Regions from separate parts of the Mycolicibacterium diernhoferi genome, predicted to be linked through region 1. Evidence: riboswitches for the same ligand, from Rfam matches in the RefSeq annotation. Region 1 holds a riboswitch; each other region holds the start of a gene.
What was found. A riboswitch is a leader RNA that binds a small molecule or an ion and turns the genes downstream of it on or off. The one in region 1 is predicted to bind cobalamin.
Positions count from the first base shown of each region.

Region 2: another riboswitch for cobalamin. It lies ahead of K0O62_RS29000 ((2Fe-2S) ferredoxin domain-containing protein); the one in region 1 lies ahead of K0O62_RS00215 (ABC transporter substrate-binding protein).
Region 3: another riboswitch for cobalamin. It lies ahead of K0O62_RS19215 (ABC transporter substrate-binding protein); the one in region 1 lies ahead of K0O62_RS00215 (ABC transporter substrate-binding protein).

Region 1 covers NZ_CP080332.1:46,372-50,880, forward strand. The annotation lists gene K0O62_RS00210 (glycosyltransferase family 87 protein) at 1-1,511, shown strand, start outside; adenosylcobalamin (AdoCbl) riboswitch at 1,529-1,677, shown strand; gene K0O62_RS00215 (ABC transporter substrate-binding protein) at 1,684-2,676, shown strand; gene K0O62_RS00220 (FecCD family ABC transporter permease) at 2,673-3,734, shown strand; gene K0O62_RS00225 (ABC transporter ATP-binding protein) at 3,731-4,509, shown strand, end outside.
Region 2 covers NZ_CP080332.1:3,823,684-3,828,192, reverse strand. The annotation lists gene K0O62_RS18180 (D-2-hydroxyacid dehydrogenase) at 1-657, shown strand, start outside; partial or broken gene K0O62_RS29005 (DMT family transporter) at 1,088-1,753, shown strand; gene K0O62_RS29000 ((2Fe-2S) ferredoxin domain-containing protein) at 1,814-2,425, opposite strand; adenosylcobalamin (AdoCbl) riboswitch at 2,455-2,604, opposite strand; gene K0O62_RS18170 (SOUL family heme-binding protein) at 2,623-3,249, opposite strand; gene K0O62_RS18165 (VOC family protein) at 3,279-3,689, opposite strand; gene K0O62_RS18160 (cobalamin biosynthesis protein) at 3,812-4,509, shown strand, end outside.
Region 3 covers NZ_CP080332.1:4,063,144-4,067,652, forward strand. The annotation lists gene K0O62_RS19210 (ABC transporter substrate-binding protein) at 1-888, opposite strand, end outside; gene K0O62_RS19215 (ABC transporter substrate-binding protein) at 885-1,916, opposite strand; cobalamin riboswitch at 1,955-2,097, opposite strand; gene K0O62_RS19220 (GNAT family N-acetyltransferase) at 2,104-2,715, opposite strand; gene K0O62_RS19225 (CBS domain-containing protein) at 2,726-3,154, opposite strand; gene K0O62_RS19230 (ribonuclease Z) at 3,280-4,140, shown strand; gene K0O62_RS19235 (transglutaminase family protein) at 4,124-4,509, opposite strand, start outside.

The DNA of each region.
Region 1 (4,509 bases):
TGATCGGCCGGTCCCGGTTCTGGACCCCGCTGCGGGTGATGCTGTTGATCGGCGTCGTCTTCCTGGCGCTGGGTTACTCCACCAAGGCGGCCTGCCTGCAGTCCACCGACACCGGCACCGCGGCGCAGCGCGTCGCCAACTGGGAGAACCAGCGCGCCTATTACTCGCTGTGCTACTCCGACACCGTGCCGCTCTATACCGCGGAACTGTTGAACCAGGGCAAGTTCCCGTACAAGTCGAGCTGGATGGAGAAGGACGGCGACGGCAAACCGCACGTGGTGTGGGACGGCAGCGAACCCGTCCGCTACATGGAGTATCCGGTGCTGACCGGCATCTACCAGTACCTGTCCATGTCGCTGGCCAAGACGTACTCGGCGTTGACGACGGTGGCCTCGGTGCCGCTGGTGGCCGAGGTGGTGATGTTCTTCAATATCTCGGCCTTCGGGTTGGCGTTGGCCTGGCTGGTGACGGTGTGGGCGACCGCGCTGCTGGCCGGCCGCCGGATCTGGGACGCCGCACTGGTGGCCGCGTCCCCGCTGGTGATCTTTCAGATCTTCACCAACTTCGACGCGCTGGCCGTCGCCTGCGCCACCGGTGCTCTGCTGGCCTGGTCGCGACGCAGAACGACGCTGACGGGTGTGCTGATCGGTATCGGGGTGGCGCTCAAGCTCTACCCGCTGCTGCTGCTCGGACCGCTGCTGGTGCTGGCGCTGCGCACCGGCCGGATGCGCGAGTTCACCCGCACGGCGGTGGCGGCGGTGGTGGCCTGGCTGGTGGTCAATCTGCCGATCCTGGTGCTGTTTCCGCGCGGCTGGTCGGAGTTCTTCCGGCTCAACGCCCGGCGCGGGGACGATATGGATTCCATCTACAACGTGGTGAAGTCGTTCACCGGATGGCAGGGCTTCGATCCCGGGCTGGGATTCTGGGAGCCGCCGACGGTCACCAACGCGGTGACGGCGGTGCTGTTCGCGCTGTGCTGTGCCGGCATCGGCTATCTGGCACTCACCGCCGCCCAGCGTCCGCGGCTGGCCCAGCTGGCGTTCCTGGTGGTGGCGGCGTTCCTGCTGACCAACAAGGTGTGGAGCCCGCAGTTCTCGTTGTGGCTGGTGCCGCTGGCCGTGCTGGCGCTGCCGCACCGCCGAATCCTGTTGGCGTGGATGACGATCGATGCTCTGGTCTGGGTGCCGCGGATGCTCTACCTGTACGGCGAACAGAACCGCGGCCTGCCCGAACAGTGGTTCACCGCAACCGTGCTGCTGCGCGATATCGCGGTGGTGGCGCTGGTCGTGCTGGTGATCCGGCAGATCCGGCGACCCGAGTTGGACCTGGTGCGCCATCGCGGCGCGGTGGACGACCCGGCCGGCGGCGTGTTCGACCGGGCGCCCGACAATCCGCCGTCCTGGCTGCCGGCGTGGCTGCGGCCGCGCCGGCACTCCCTCGCCGACGCCGCGGCCGCGGCGGGAAGGGACGACCACCGTCGCCCTGAGCGCGGAGTCGGCGCCGTCGACTAGGGTGATCTCGGCCGGTCAACCGACCGGCTCCGACGGGTAGGCAGGGAAGCCGGTGTGAATCCGGCACGGTCCCGCCACTGTGATCCGGGCGCGCCACTGCCCGGGAGTCAGGTCACTGCTCCCGACGGACCCTGCTTCTGGGACGTGGACATCCCGGATGGAGAAGATGGCCGTGTCAGTCGTATCCCTTTCCGCCCGAAGGGCATTGGCGGCAGCCGCGACGCTGAGCCTGCTGCTCGGCGGCTGCAGCGCCGGACCGAGCGCCGATCCCGTCGCCGAGTCGATCGCCGGTTACCCGGTGAGCGTGGACAACTGCGGGGTCGCGGTGACGCTGGACCAGCCGCCCACCCGCGCGGTCGGCTACTTCCAGCAGTCCGCCGAACTGATGCTCGCCCTCGGTCTGCAGGACTCGGTGGTGGCGACCGTCTACCCGGACAACCCACCGCTACCGCGCTACGCCGAGGCGTACCGGGCGATTCCGGAGTTGTCGGCCAAGGATGCGTCCTTCGAGCAGATCGTGGCGCTGGCACCGGATTTCGTGTACGGCGGATACAGCAGCGCCTTCGACGAGTCGGCCGGCCGGTCCCGCAAGGCGTTCGAGAGCGCCGGCATCACCAGCTACCTGAACCCCGAATACTGCGCCACCGCACCGATCGTGATGGACGACGTCTACGAGGAGGTGCAGACCGTGGCCACCCTCTTCGGGGTGCCCGAACGCGCCGACGAACTGATCACCGACATGCAGGCCAGCGTCAGCGCGGCCGGCGACCGGACGGCCGGGGTCACACCCTTGCGGGCCTTCGTCTACGACAGCGGTGAGGACACCGCCTTCACCGCCGGCGGGCAGGGCATCGGCAACCAGATCATGGAACTCGCCGGAGCGCGGAACATCTTCAGTGATGTCCCGGAAACCTTCGCCGACGTGTCCTGGGAGCAGGTCGTCGAGCGTGCGCCCGACGTGATCGTGATCTACGACTACTTCGGCACTCCGTCGGTGGAGGAGAAGAAGGCCTTCCTGCGCAGCCGGCCCGAACTCGCCGATGTGCCGGCCATCCGTGATGACCGGTTCGCCGTGCTGACCCTGCAGGATGCGGTGCTCGGAGTGCGGGCACCGTACGCAGTGGAATCGCTTGGTGCGCAGCTTCATCCCGATAGATTTCGGTGACCGGTGAGGTGCGGGCGCGGACCCCGCTGCCGTACCCGGTGGTGCTGGCCGCCCTCGGGGTCCTGCTGCTGGGCTCGATGGTCGCCGGGCTGGCCATCGGTTCGATCTCCATCCCGCCCGCCGATGTGGCGCGCACCGTGGCGCACCAGATCGCGCCGAATCTGGTGGAGGCCAGTGGGCTCGCGCACTACCAGGTGGTGATCACCCAGGTGCGCGGTCCGCGGGTGGTGCTGGGCGCGGTGGTCGGTGCCGGGCTGGCCGTACTGGGCATGACGCTGCAAGCGCTGGTGCACAATCCGCTCGCCGACCCGTACCTGCTCGGGGTGTCCTCGGGTGCCTCGGTGGGCGCGGTCGCCATGATCGTCACCGGTGTCGCCATGTTCGGGCCGGCGGTGCCGGTCGCGGCGTTCGCCGGTGCGTTGCTCGCGCTGGGACTGGTCTACACGCTGTCGCGCAGCGGCGGCCGGATCACCACCACCCGGTTGGTGCTGTCCGGGGTGGCGGTGGCCTATGTGCTCTCGGCGTTGACCAGCCTGATGCTCATCACCTCCGGGACGGGAGACCAGGCCCGCCAGATCCTGAGCTGGTTGCTCGGCGGATTGGGCCGGGCGAGCTGGGACTCGCTGTGGCTGCCGTTGGCGGCGGTGGCGGTGGGTCTGGTGGTGCTGCTCGCGGCCGGTCGCACGCTGAACGTGCTGCTGGCCGGGGACGAGGCGGCCATCACGATGGGCGTGGACGCGCACCGGTTCCGGGCGCAGACCTTCGTGTTGGTGTCGTTGATCACCGGGGTCCTGGTCGCGGTGAGCGGGCCGATCGGGTTCGTCGGGCTGATCCTGCCGCATGCGGTGCGGCTGGTGGTGGGCAGCGACCACCGCCGCGCACTGCCGGCCGCGGCGCTGGCCGGGGCGGCGTTCCTGGTGCTCGCCGACATCGTCGCGCGCACGCTGGCCTCCCCGCAGGAGATCCCGGTCGGGGTGCTCACCGCGCTGTGCGGCGGCCCGTTCTTCCTGTGGTTGATCCGGCGTGACGCCCGCCGTGGGGCGGCGGCCCAGCTGTGAGCGCGGCGCGGCTGGACGCCGACGGGGTGAGTGTGGAGGTGGCCGGGCGCAGGATCCTGGACGAGGTGACGGTGCGGGCCGCCCCGGGTCAGGTGGTCGGCATCGTCGGGCCCAACGGCTGCGGGAAATCCACCCTGTTGCGCGCGCTGGTGCGGACCCTGACCCCGGTGAGCGGGACGATCCGCCTTGACGGCATCGACATCGCGACCCTGCCGGTGCGCCGCACCGCGCAGCTGATGGCGGCCGTATTGCAGGACGCCACCGGCGATTTCGACCTGCGGGCCCGCGATGTCGTGGCGATGGGCCGGGCGCCGTTCAAACGGATGTTCGCCCGCGACGGCGCCGAGGACGAGCGCCTCATCGACGAGGCGCTGGCGTTGGTGGGTGCCGGGCATCTCGCGGACCGGCCGATCGCCCTGATGTCCGGCGGGGAGCGGCAGCGGGTGCTGATCGCCCGGGCGCTGGCCCAGCAACCCCGGCTGCTGGTGCTCGACGAGCCGACCAACCACCTCGACATTCGGCACCAGTTCGACGTGCTGGCCCTGCCGGGTGCCCTGGGCGTCACCGCCGTCGTCGCGCTGCACGATCTGAACCTCGCCGCGCACTACTGCGATCTGATTCACGTGCTGGACCGGGGCCGGCAGGTCTGCTCGGGGGAGCCCGCCGAGGTGCTGACCACCGACCTCATCCGCAGCGTGTACGGGGTGCGCGCCGAAGTCCGCCCGCATCCGGACACCGGACGGCCCCAGGTCACCTACGATCCGGACGATTTCGC
Region 2 (4,509 bases), 2.2 Mb from region 1:
CCGCTGGCCGAGTTCGCGCTCGCCGGGATCCTCTATTTCGCCCGCGATCTGCCCGGTCTGGCCGCCGATCGCAGGAACAAGTTGTGGCGTCCGGGCGGGGTGACCGAACTGGCCGGCCGGCATGCCGTCATCGTGGGAGCCGGGCGGATCGGCACCCGGATCGCCGAACTGCTGGCCGTCTTCGGGGTCACCAGTAGTGGTGTCGTGCGCCGGCCCCGCGACCTCGGTGCTCCGTTCTCCGCGTCGTTGAGCCGGGACAACCTGCCCGCGCACCTTCCGTCCGCCGACATCCTGGTGATCGCCGCGCCGATCACCGACGAGACCGAGGCGATGATCGGCGCCCGGCAGCTCGCCGCGCTTCCCGACGGGGCCATCGTGGTGAACGTCGGTAGGGGAGCGACCATCGACGAGAATGCACTCGCCGATGCCCTGCAGCGGGGGACGTTGAGTGGTGCCGTGCTGGATGTCACCCGCATCGAACCGCTGCCGCCCGAATCTCCGCTGTGGGCCCTGGACTCTGTGATCCTGAGCCCACATGCGGCGGCCAATGCGCCCTCGGAGAACGCGAAGATCGTCGACATCTTCATCGACAATCTGCGTCGATTCCTCGACGGGCGCCCGCTGCGCAACCTCTACGACCACGCCGCCGGATACTGATGCACGGCAACCTGATCCACGATCGATCCTGCTGATCGTGCAGGGTGCGGCGGCCGCGGTCACCGCCTGCTGACCGCTCGGTCTAGGCTGTACCGGCGCACGAACGACTTCACCCGGCGTGGATACGAGGTGGGGTGTCCCAGCGGGACCGAGTTCCCGCACCTGCACACCCCCTCGACGGCGGCGCCGTCGGACCGATCCGATCGAACAAGGAGCTGTGGTGACGGCCGAGCACGCCCACATTCGGCCCACCGACTTCCGGGCCCCGACCCGCGGCCGGGCATGGACGGCCGGCGCGGCCTCCGGCGTGGCGTACGGGCTCACCCCGGTGGCCGCGGTGTTCGGCTTCAGCGGCGGTACCGGCCCGGCAGTGCTGCTCACGGTGCGCGGTCTGTTCGCACTCACCGCGATCGGATTGTTGTGCGTCTTCATGCGCCGGTTCCGGCGGGTACCGATCGGCGCGGCCGTGGGTCTGATCTGCTTGTGCGGGCCGATGTTCGGGCTCCAGGTCCTGGCCTACTTCGCGGCGATCGAGCAGGGCGGTGCACAGCTATCGGTCGTGCTGGTCCACGTCTACCCGATCGTGGTGATCCTGCTGGTGGCCCTGCGCAACCGGGCCCCGGTGTCCGGGCCCTCGTGCGCGCTGGTGGGGGTGATCCTGGCCGGTCTGGTCCTGGTGACCCTGACCACCGGGGCCACCGCACCGGCCACCGCCATCGGGTGCGCACTGCTCAGCGCGGCGGGTTATGCGGTCTATCTGGTGGCCAGCGAGCGGTGGGTTCATCGGGTGGGCACCGTGCTGTCGACGCTGATGGTCACCGTGGGCGCCACCGCGACCGTCGGCATCGTCGCACTGGTGACCGGGCAGAGCTTCGCCATCTCGCCCAGTGCCTGGCAGGTGGCGGCGCTGCAGGGTCTGGTGCTGTTGCCGATCGGGCTGTGCGGTGCGCTCTACGCGGTGCGCACCCTGGGCTCGGTGCCGGTGAGCATCCTGGGCACCCTGGAACCCGTGGTCGGGGTGCTGGCGGCCGCGGTACTGCTGCACGAACGGCTGACACCGACGCAGTGGGCCGGTGTCGCGGTGATCCTCGCGGCGTGCGCGATGCTGCCGTGGGTTGCACCCCGCCGGGACGAGGAGGCCGACGCCGCCGGTGCGCTAGACGCTCGTCACGACCCGTTCGACACCGGTACGGGGGTCCTCGACCCACTCGGCGACCAGAGCCCGGACCTGGTCCGTGGTGACGCGCCCCAACCACCGATCCTCGGGGTGCACCACCAGGACCGGGCCGTGGTTGCACGGGAACAGACATCCGGTCTGGGTGACCAGCACCTGATCCTCGTCGAGGGCGTGTGCGCGCAGCGATTCGTCGACGGCGATCGCGACGTCCGCGGCGCCCTTGGCGGTGCACCGCGGGCCCCGGCACACCAGCACGTGGCGTCCGTGCCGGGGGATCGCCTCCCACGCGGGCGAGGACAGGCCGGCCTCCTGGCCGGTGACCGGCCGCTCGGCGACCCGCAGGTCCAGGATGTCGGGGTGACGCCGCGTCCAGTCGGCAGCCACCCGGCGTAACCACGAGCGAGCGGGTGCGGGAGCGCCCGCACTCGGCACCGCGATCAGGCGCACCTCATCCTGTGGCCTGTCGGCCGCGATCTCGTCGAGCACCTGATGCAGCGTCGGGGTGCCGATCTGCAGATAAGCGAGCCGGGCTCCGACCTGTTCGGCGAGGATCGTCAGATCCGTTCCGCGTGCTGGACTGTCGGCACCCATACCGACCAGGACCAGTTGGTGCATGGCGCATCAACCCTTCTCGGGGAGTTCCGCCCCGGCAGGAAAACTCAAGACGAGGCGAAGGTCTGGCTCACGAGCACCCGAGGGGCTGCGTTCACAGTGGCGGTACCGCGCCGGAATCACACCGGACTTCCTCATCCTGTCTCACATGGACGGCTGGACTGTAACAGCCCGAGTCATCCCGCCAGCGGCACAGCAACCTCGTTGCGCCGCCGGAACGGCAACGTCCACGGCGGATCGTAGAACCAGGCCACCGGCTCACCGTCGGGGTGATATTCGCTGCCGTGCAGTGCCTTCAGTAATTCCGCGGACTTCTGCGTGACGGCCGTGGGGCTGCGGTCACCGGTGAACTGCAGCACGGCGAACCTTTCGGCGGGCACCTGTACCACCGTGACGGTCGCATCGTCGGGTTCGGGCAGGGTGTCCATCGACCATTTGGACGGCATGTAGAAGCGGATGACGGAGTCTCCGGTGTCCCCGTGGGTGCTCTGCGCCACCGGGGCGGTCATGGCGATCTTGTCGCCCTGCTGGGCGACCGGGGCCGTCATCGCGATCTTCTCGTTGCGGTGGTTGCCTCCGAAGATGTAGCCGGCCAGCCGCCGGAACCCCTCACTGCGGGCGTCGTTGCCGTCCCCGGAGACCCGGGTCTGCGCCGCGATGCGCGGCCCGTACCTCCGGATCTCGATGTCGCCGAGGCGGTCCTCGCTGAGGTAGAACGGCTCTTCGGTACCGATCCGGATACCGACGATGCCTCCGATCCCTTCGGCGATTTGGACGGCGGTGCCTGCGATCTTCGTCAACATGCCTCAGGAGGTACCCACTGTCGCGAGGTTTACTCAGGCGGGATCTGGCCGGGCGGGGCGAAGAACTCCAACGCGATGCCGTCCGGGTCCCGGAAACTCAGCCCGGACCCGTAAGGCGCCTCCACGACGCCGCCGTGCGCGATGTTCAGCTCATCGAGCCGGGCGACCCAATCCTGTAGGTCCGCGCGGGACGCGACGCCGAACCCGACGTGGTCCAAGCCGGCCCGAAATTCGGTGAAGTCGCCCGGGGAAATATCGCGGTCGTGCTCGTGGATGCCGAACAGCGTGCCGTTCCCGAAGGCCCACACCAGGTGGCGGAACCCACCGTCGGTGTGCTCGTCGAGCACCGGGTCGGCGCCGATCAGCGCGCGGTACCAGGGTCCGCTCACTCCGATATCGCTGACCGTGACGGCCACATGGTCGAGCGCTGAGATGACCATCCCCGAACCAGCCATGGAACTCTCCTCACCCGAACCGTCGGGTTTCACACCACCCGCTTGCCGCGCCGCGGCAGACCCAGCCTCATGGAGTCGAGTACACCACCTTGTGAGACGCTGCCGACGTGTTTGCGCGCAGAACCTCAGCCCGAGCCGTCGGCCTGGCGGCCGGTTACCTGGCCGACGTGTGCCTGGCAGACCCGCAACGCGGTCACCCGGTGGCCGCGTTCGGCACCGTCGCCGCCGCACTGGAACGCCGCAGCTACGCCGACAACCGGGCCGCCGGGGCCGTGCACACCGCGGTGCTGCTGGGCGGGCTGGGTGCGCTCGGGGTGGCGGTCGAACGCGCCGCTCGGCGCCGCGGACCGGTCTGGACGGCCGCGACCACCGCGGTGGCCACCTACGTGGTGCTCGGCGGAACATCGTTGGCCCGCACCGGTGCCCAGCTGGCGGGCTCGCTGGAAAGCCAGGACATCGACGGGGCGCGGGCGCTGCTGCCGTCGCTGTGCGGGCGTGACCCGGCCGCGCTGGACGCCGAGGGGTTGGCCCGGGCCGCGCTGGAGTCGGTCGCCGAGAACACCTCCGACGCGCAGGTCGCGCCGATCCTGTGGGGCGCGGTGGCCGGTGTGCCCGGGCTGCTGGTGTACCGGGGAGCGAACACCCTCGACGCGATGATCGGGCACAAATCCCCGAAGTATCTGCAGTTCGGCTGGGCTGCAGCACGATTCGACGACGTGGTGAACTACCTGGGGGCCCGCGCGACCGGGCTGATCGTGCTCGCGTGCAGCGGTGCGCCGGGCGCGGCCTGGCGGGCTTGGCGCCG
Region 3 (4,509 bases), 2.0 Mb from region 1:
GGTCAGGCGCGAGGTCACCGGGTTCGACTCCAGGAACTCGATCTTGGCCGCCAGCGCGTCGCCGTCGATGGTGCGCCGGCTCAGGTCGGCCAGGACCAGCACGTCGGGATCACGGTCCGCGATCACCTCCCAGCTGACCTGGGGCCACTCCTCGGTGGTGTCGACGAAGATGTTTCGGGCTCCCACGGTGTCGGTGATCACCCCGGGCGCCCCGCAGCAACCCCCGAAGTACGGTGCCCGGATGTCGGAGAACCAGAACGCCACGTCGACGTCCGCGCTCATCCGACTGGCCTCCATCCGCTGTTGCAACTCGCCGATCAGCGCATCCCCACGCTCGCTGACATCGAATATGCGTGCCAGATCCCGGATTTCACCGTAAATCGCGTCCATCGTCAGCGGTTCGGTGCGCATGCCGTCCGAGTTGGCCGACACCTTGCCGACGCAATCGCTCGGCGCGAGGTAGCTGGGCACGCCCAGATCCTCGAACTGGTCCCGGTCGGCGACACCGCCGGGACCGAGAGTCCCGCTGAACGATGCCGACACGAAGTCGGGGTCGGCATCCAGCACGGTTTCCAATGCCGGTTTGTTGACTGCGAGTTTCGGCACCGTCGCATCGGCCTCGGCGAGGTTCTCGCGGACCGGGTCCGTCCACGTCGCGGTGCCCACCATCCGGTCCGCCAGCCCCAGCGACAGCAGGATCTCGGTGGAGCCCTGGTTCAGGGACACCGCCCGTTGCGGTGGCGCGTCGATCACCACGTCGCGCCCGCAGTTGTGCACGGTGAGCGGGAAGCCCGATGCCACCCCGGGTGGGTCGGCCTCGACGGCGGACTGTCCACAGCCCACCAGCGTCAGCACCGCTGCCGCAGCGAGAATCCGGCGCCCGATCATTTGGTCTGCCCCGTCTGGTTCAGGGCGGCGAATCCTTCGGCAAGTTTCTCGACGGCGTCGATCTGCCGGATACCCGGGTCCAGTTCCGAACCGGTCAGCACCACATAGCGCCGGTCACGCACCGCCGACATGTTGCGGGTCACCGGATTGGTCTCCAAGAACTGGATTTTGGTGTCCAGCGCATCGCCGTCGATGCGTTTGCGACTCAGGTCGGCCAGCACCAGCACGTCGGGATCGCGGTCGGCCAGAGCCTCCCAGCTGATCTCGGGCCAATCCTCGCGAGCATCGGCGAAGACGTTGGTCACGCCGACCTCGCGGGCGTACAGGCCCGGGGCCGAGCAGCACCCGGCCAGGTACGGGGTCCGCACCCCGGAGAACCAGAACGCCACGGTCCCATCCTGATGCGCGACCTCCGGCGCGTCGGCCAATCGTCTCTTCAGGTCGTCGACCAGCTGAGCACCACGGTCCGCCACATCGAAAATCTGTGCCAGCTCGGTGATTTCACGGAACAGCGTGTCCATTTCCAGGGGTCCGGTCCGGGTGACCGTCTCCCCCTCGACCACCGCATCGGTGCACACCGACGGCGACTGGTAGGTGGGGATGCCGAGTTCAGCGAGCCGGGCCCGGTCGCCGACCACCGCGGGGGTGAAGGTGTGGGCGCTCGCCGAGGTGATCAGGTCGGGCTCGGTGTCCAGTACCGCTTCCAGGCTGGGATCGTTGTCCGCCAGCCGCGGTACGCGGGCGTTGTCGGCGGCCAGTGCCGGAAGCACCGGGTCGAACCAGGTCGAGCTGCCCACCATCCGGTCGGCCAGTCCCAGCGAGAGCAGGATCTCGGTCGAGGCTTGATACAGCGAGACCGCGCGCGTCGGCGCATGCTCGAATGTGACCTCCACCCCGCAGTTCTGCAGGGTCAGCGGATAGCTGGTGCCTCCGGAGCCGTCGGTCTGCGGCGGCGGTGCCGCCGTGTCGGTTCGGCCACATGCGGTGACCAGGAGTGCGAGGGATACAAGCGTGATGAATGCACGCACGGCGGAACTTCCTTCGGTATGGGCTCAGGCGCGGAGCCATCAACGGTTCACCGGCCGCAGGCATTCGGACTCGGAGGCCATGTCGGGAATGGCAGGCCCCATACCGTTGCGCGTCAGTTCCGGGTTCTCACCGGATTCCCCTGCAGGTCAGCTCCCGCACTCTACCGCGAGTCCCACCGCGACAGATTCACCGTGGCCGCCGCCACATGGGATACATGACCGGGCCGCCGTCCGGCAGGGCGATCTCGCCGGTGACCTCGAAGCCGAATCGGCGGTAGTAACCGATGTTGTCCGGGTTGCTCGACTCCAGGTATGCCGGTGCGTGTTCCGCGTCGCACCGGTCGAGGCGAGACCGCATCAGCGCCTGGCCGAGACCGGTGCCGCGCACCTGCGGGTCGCTGCCGATCACCGCGAGGTACCAGTGGGGTCCCTCCGGGTGGTGACGCTTCATCAGGTCGGTGATCCGCAGCCCGCGGCGCACCGCGGTACCGAAGGTGCGCAGCATGCTCGGCGCGGCCCGCAGCTGTTCGCCGGTGGTGTGCCGCCACTGGCCCGGCGGATCCCACAGCGCCGCAGCGCCGATCACCGCAGTCCCGGTCGCGGCGACCTCCACGCCGCCGCGGGACAGGTGGTGATGACGGGTCATCGCGGCGAACAACTTGTGCAGCTTGCGCTCGCGCGCTCGCGCGTCGGGCAGCAGCCAGCTCATCACCGGATCGTCGTGGAAGGCTCGTCCCAGCACGCGGGACAGTGCAGCGGTGTCGCCCGGCGTCGCGGGCCGTACGTCAGGGGCGCTCATCGGCGTCCATTCAGCCTTGTGTGATGTACGCCTGCAAGTGCTCCGTGCTGGACTCCAACTCCTGCATGCGGGTCTTGACCACGTCACCGATGCTGACGATGCCGGCCAGCCGGCCGTCCGCGATGACCGGAATGTGCCGCACCCGGTTGTGCGTCATCGCGGCGCTGAGGCTGTCCACGGTGTCCTCCGGCGAGCAGAACACCAGGTGCTTGGTCATGATCTCGCTGACCGGCCGGGTCAGCAGATCGGCGCCCAATTCGTGCAGCTTGTGCACCACATCACGCTCGGACACGATGCCGACCGGCCCCTCGGGCCCGACCACCACCATGGCCCCGATGTTGCGGTCCACCAGGCCGGCGAGGAACACGGCCACCGAGGTGTCCGGGGTGGTCGTCGTGACGGCCGCGCCCTTTGCCTTCAGAACGTCGGCGATACGCATGACAGCCTCCGGAAACAGAATGTGATGTCGAACACACCCAGGCTACGTCGTATCGGCTTCGGATCCCTACCGGTTTGCCCGAATATCCACCGACGCGGGCCGGTGGGCGCGTATATGTGTGAGCCATGATCGAGGTGACCCTGCTGGGCACGGGCAGTCCCATCCCCGACCCCGACCGGGCCGGCCCGTCGACGCTGATCCGCGCGGGCGGACAGACATTTCTCGTCGACTGCGGACGCGGAGTGCTGCAGCGGCTCGCGGCCGCCGGGTCCGGCGCCAATCAGCTGACCGCGCTGCTGTTGACGCACCTGCACAGTGATCACATCGCCGATCTCGGCGACGTGATCATCACCCGCTGGGTCACCACCTTCACGCCGGACCCGGTGCCGCTGCAGATCATCGGCCCGCCGGGCACCGCACAGGTGGTGGACGCCATGCTCGCCGCCTTCGGCCACGACATCGGCTACCGCATCGCCCATCACGCCGATCTCACCGCGCCACCGGCCGTGCAGGTCCACGAGTACACCGACGGCGAGGTGTGGGCGCTGGACGGGGTCCGGGTGCTGGCCGCACCGACCGATCACCGACCGGTGGCGCCCACCATCGGCTTCCGCGTCGAGCACGCCGGCGCGTCGGTGGTGCTGGCCGGCGACACCGTGCCGTGCCAGACCCTGGACGCGCTCACGGCCGGCGCAGGAGCATTGGTGCACACCGCGATCCGCCACGACCTCGTCGAGGCCGTTGGGCTGCAGCGCATCCGCGACATCTGCGACTACCACTCCACGGTGCAGCAGGCCGCCGACACCGCCGCCCGCGCCGGGGTCGGCATCCTGATCCTCACCCACTATGTGCCCAGCCCCGCACCCGGACAGTACGACGAGTGGCGGGCCCTGGCGGCCGGCATCTTCGACCGTCAGATCGAACTGGGCGACGACCTGCACCGGGTGCAGGTGCATCCCGGGGTCGGGGTCAGGCCAGCCGGGTGATCTCCACGACGACATCGAGATCGGTGGACCCCTCGCCGGAGTAGATCCCCTTCAGCGGTGTGACATCGGCGTAGTCGCGGCCCACCCCGACGCTGATGTACTGCTCGTTGATGTCCTTGTCATTGGTCGGGTCGTAATGCCACCACTCCCCGGTCCAGGCCTGGATCCAGGCGTGACTCTGCCCTTCGATGGTGTCCCCCACCTCGGCGGAGCGCTCCGGATGCAGGTACCCCGACACATATCGCGCCGGAATTCCCATGCCACGCAGCACGATCAGGGTGAGGTGCGCGAAGTCCTGGCAGACACCCTTGCCCTCGCGCAGCGCATCCAGACCCGATGAGTGCACACCGGTGGTCCCGGGCACGTATT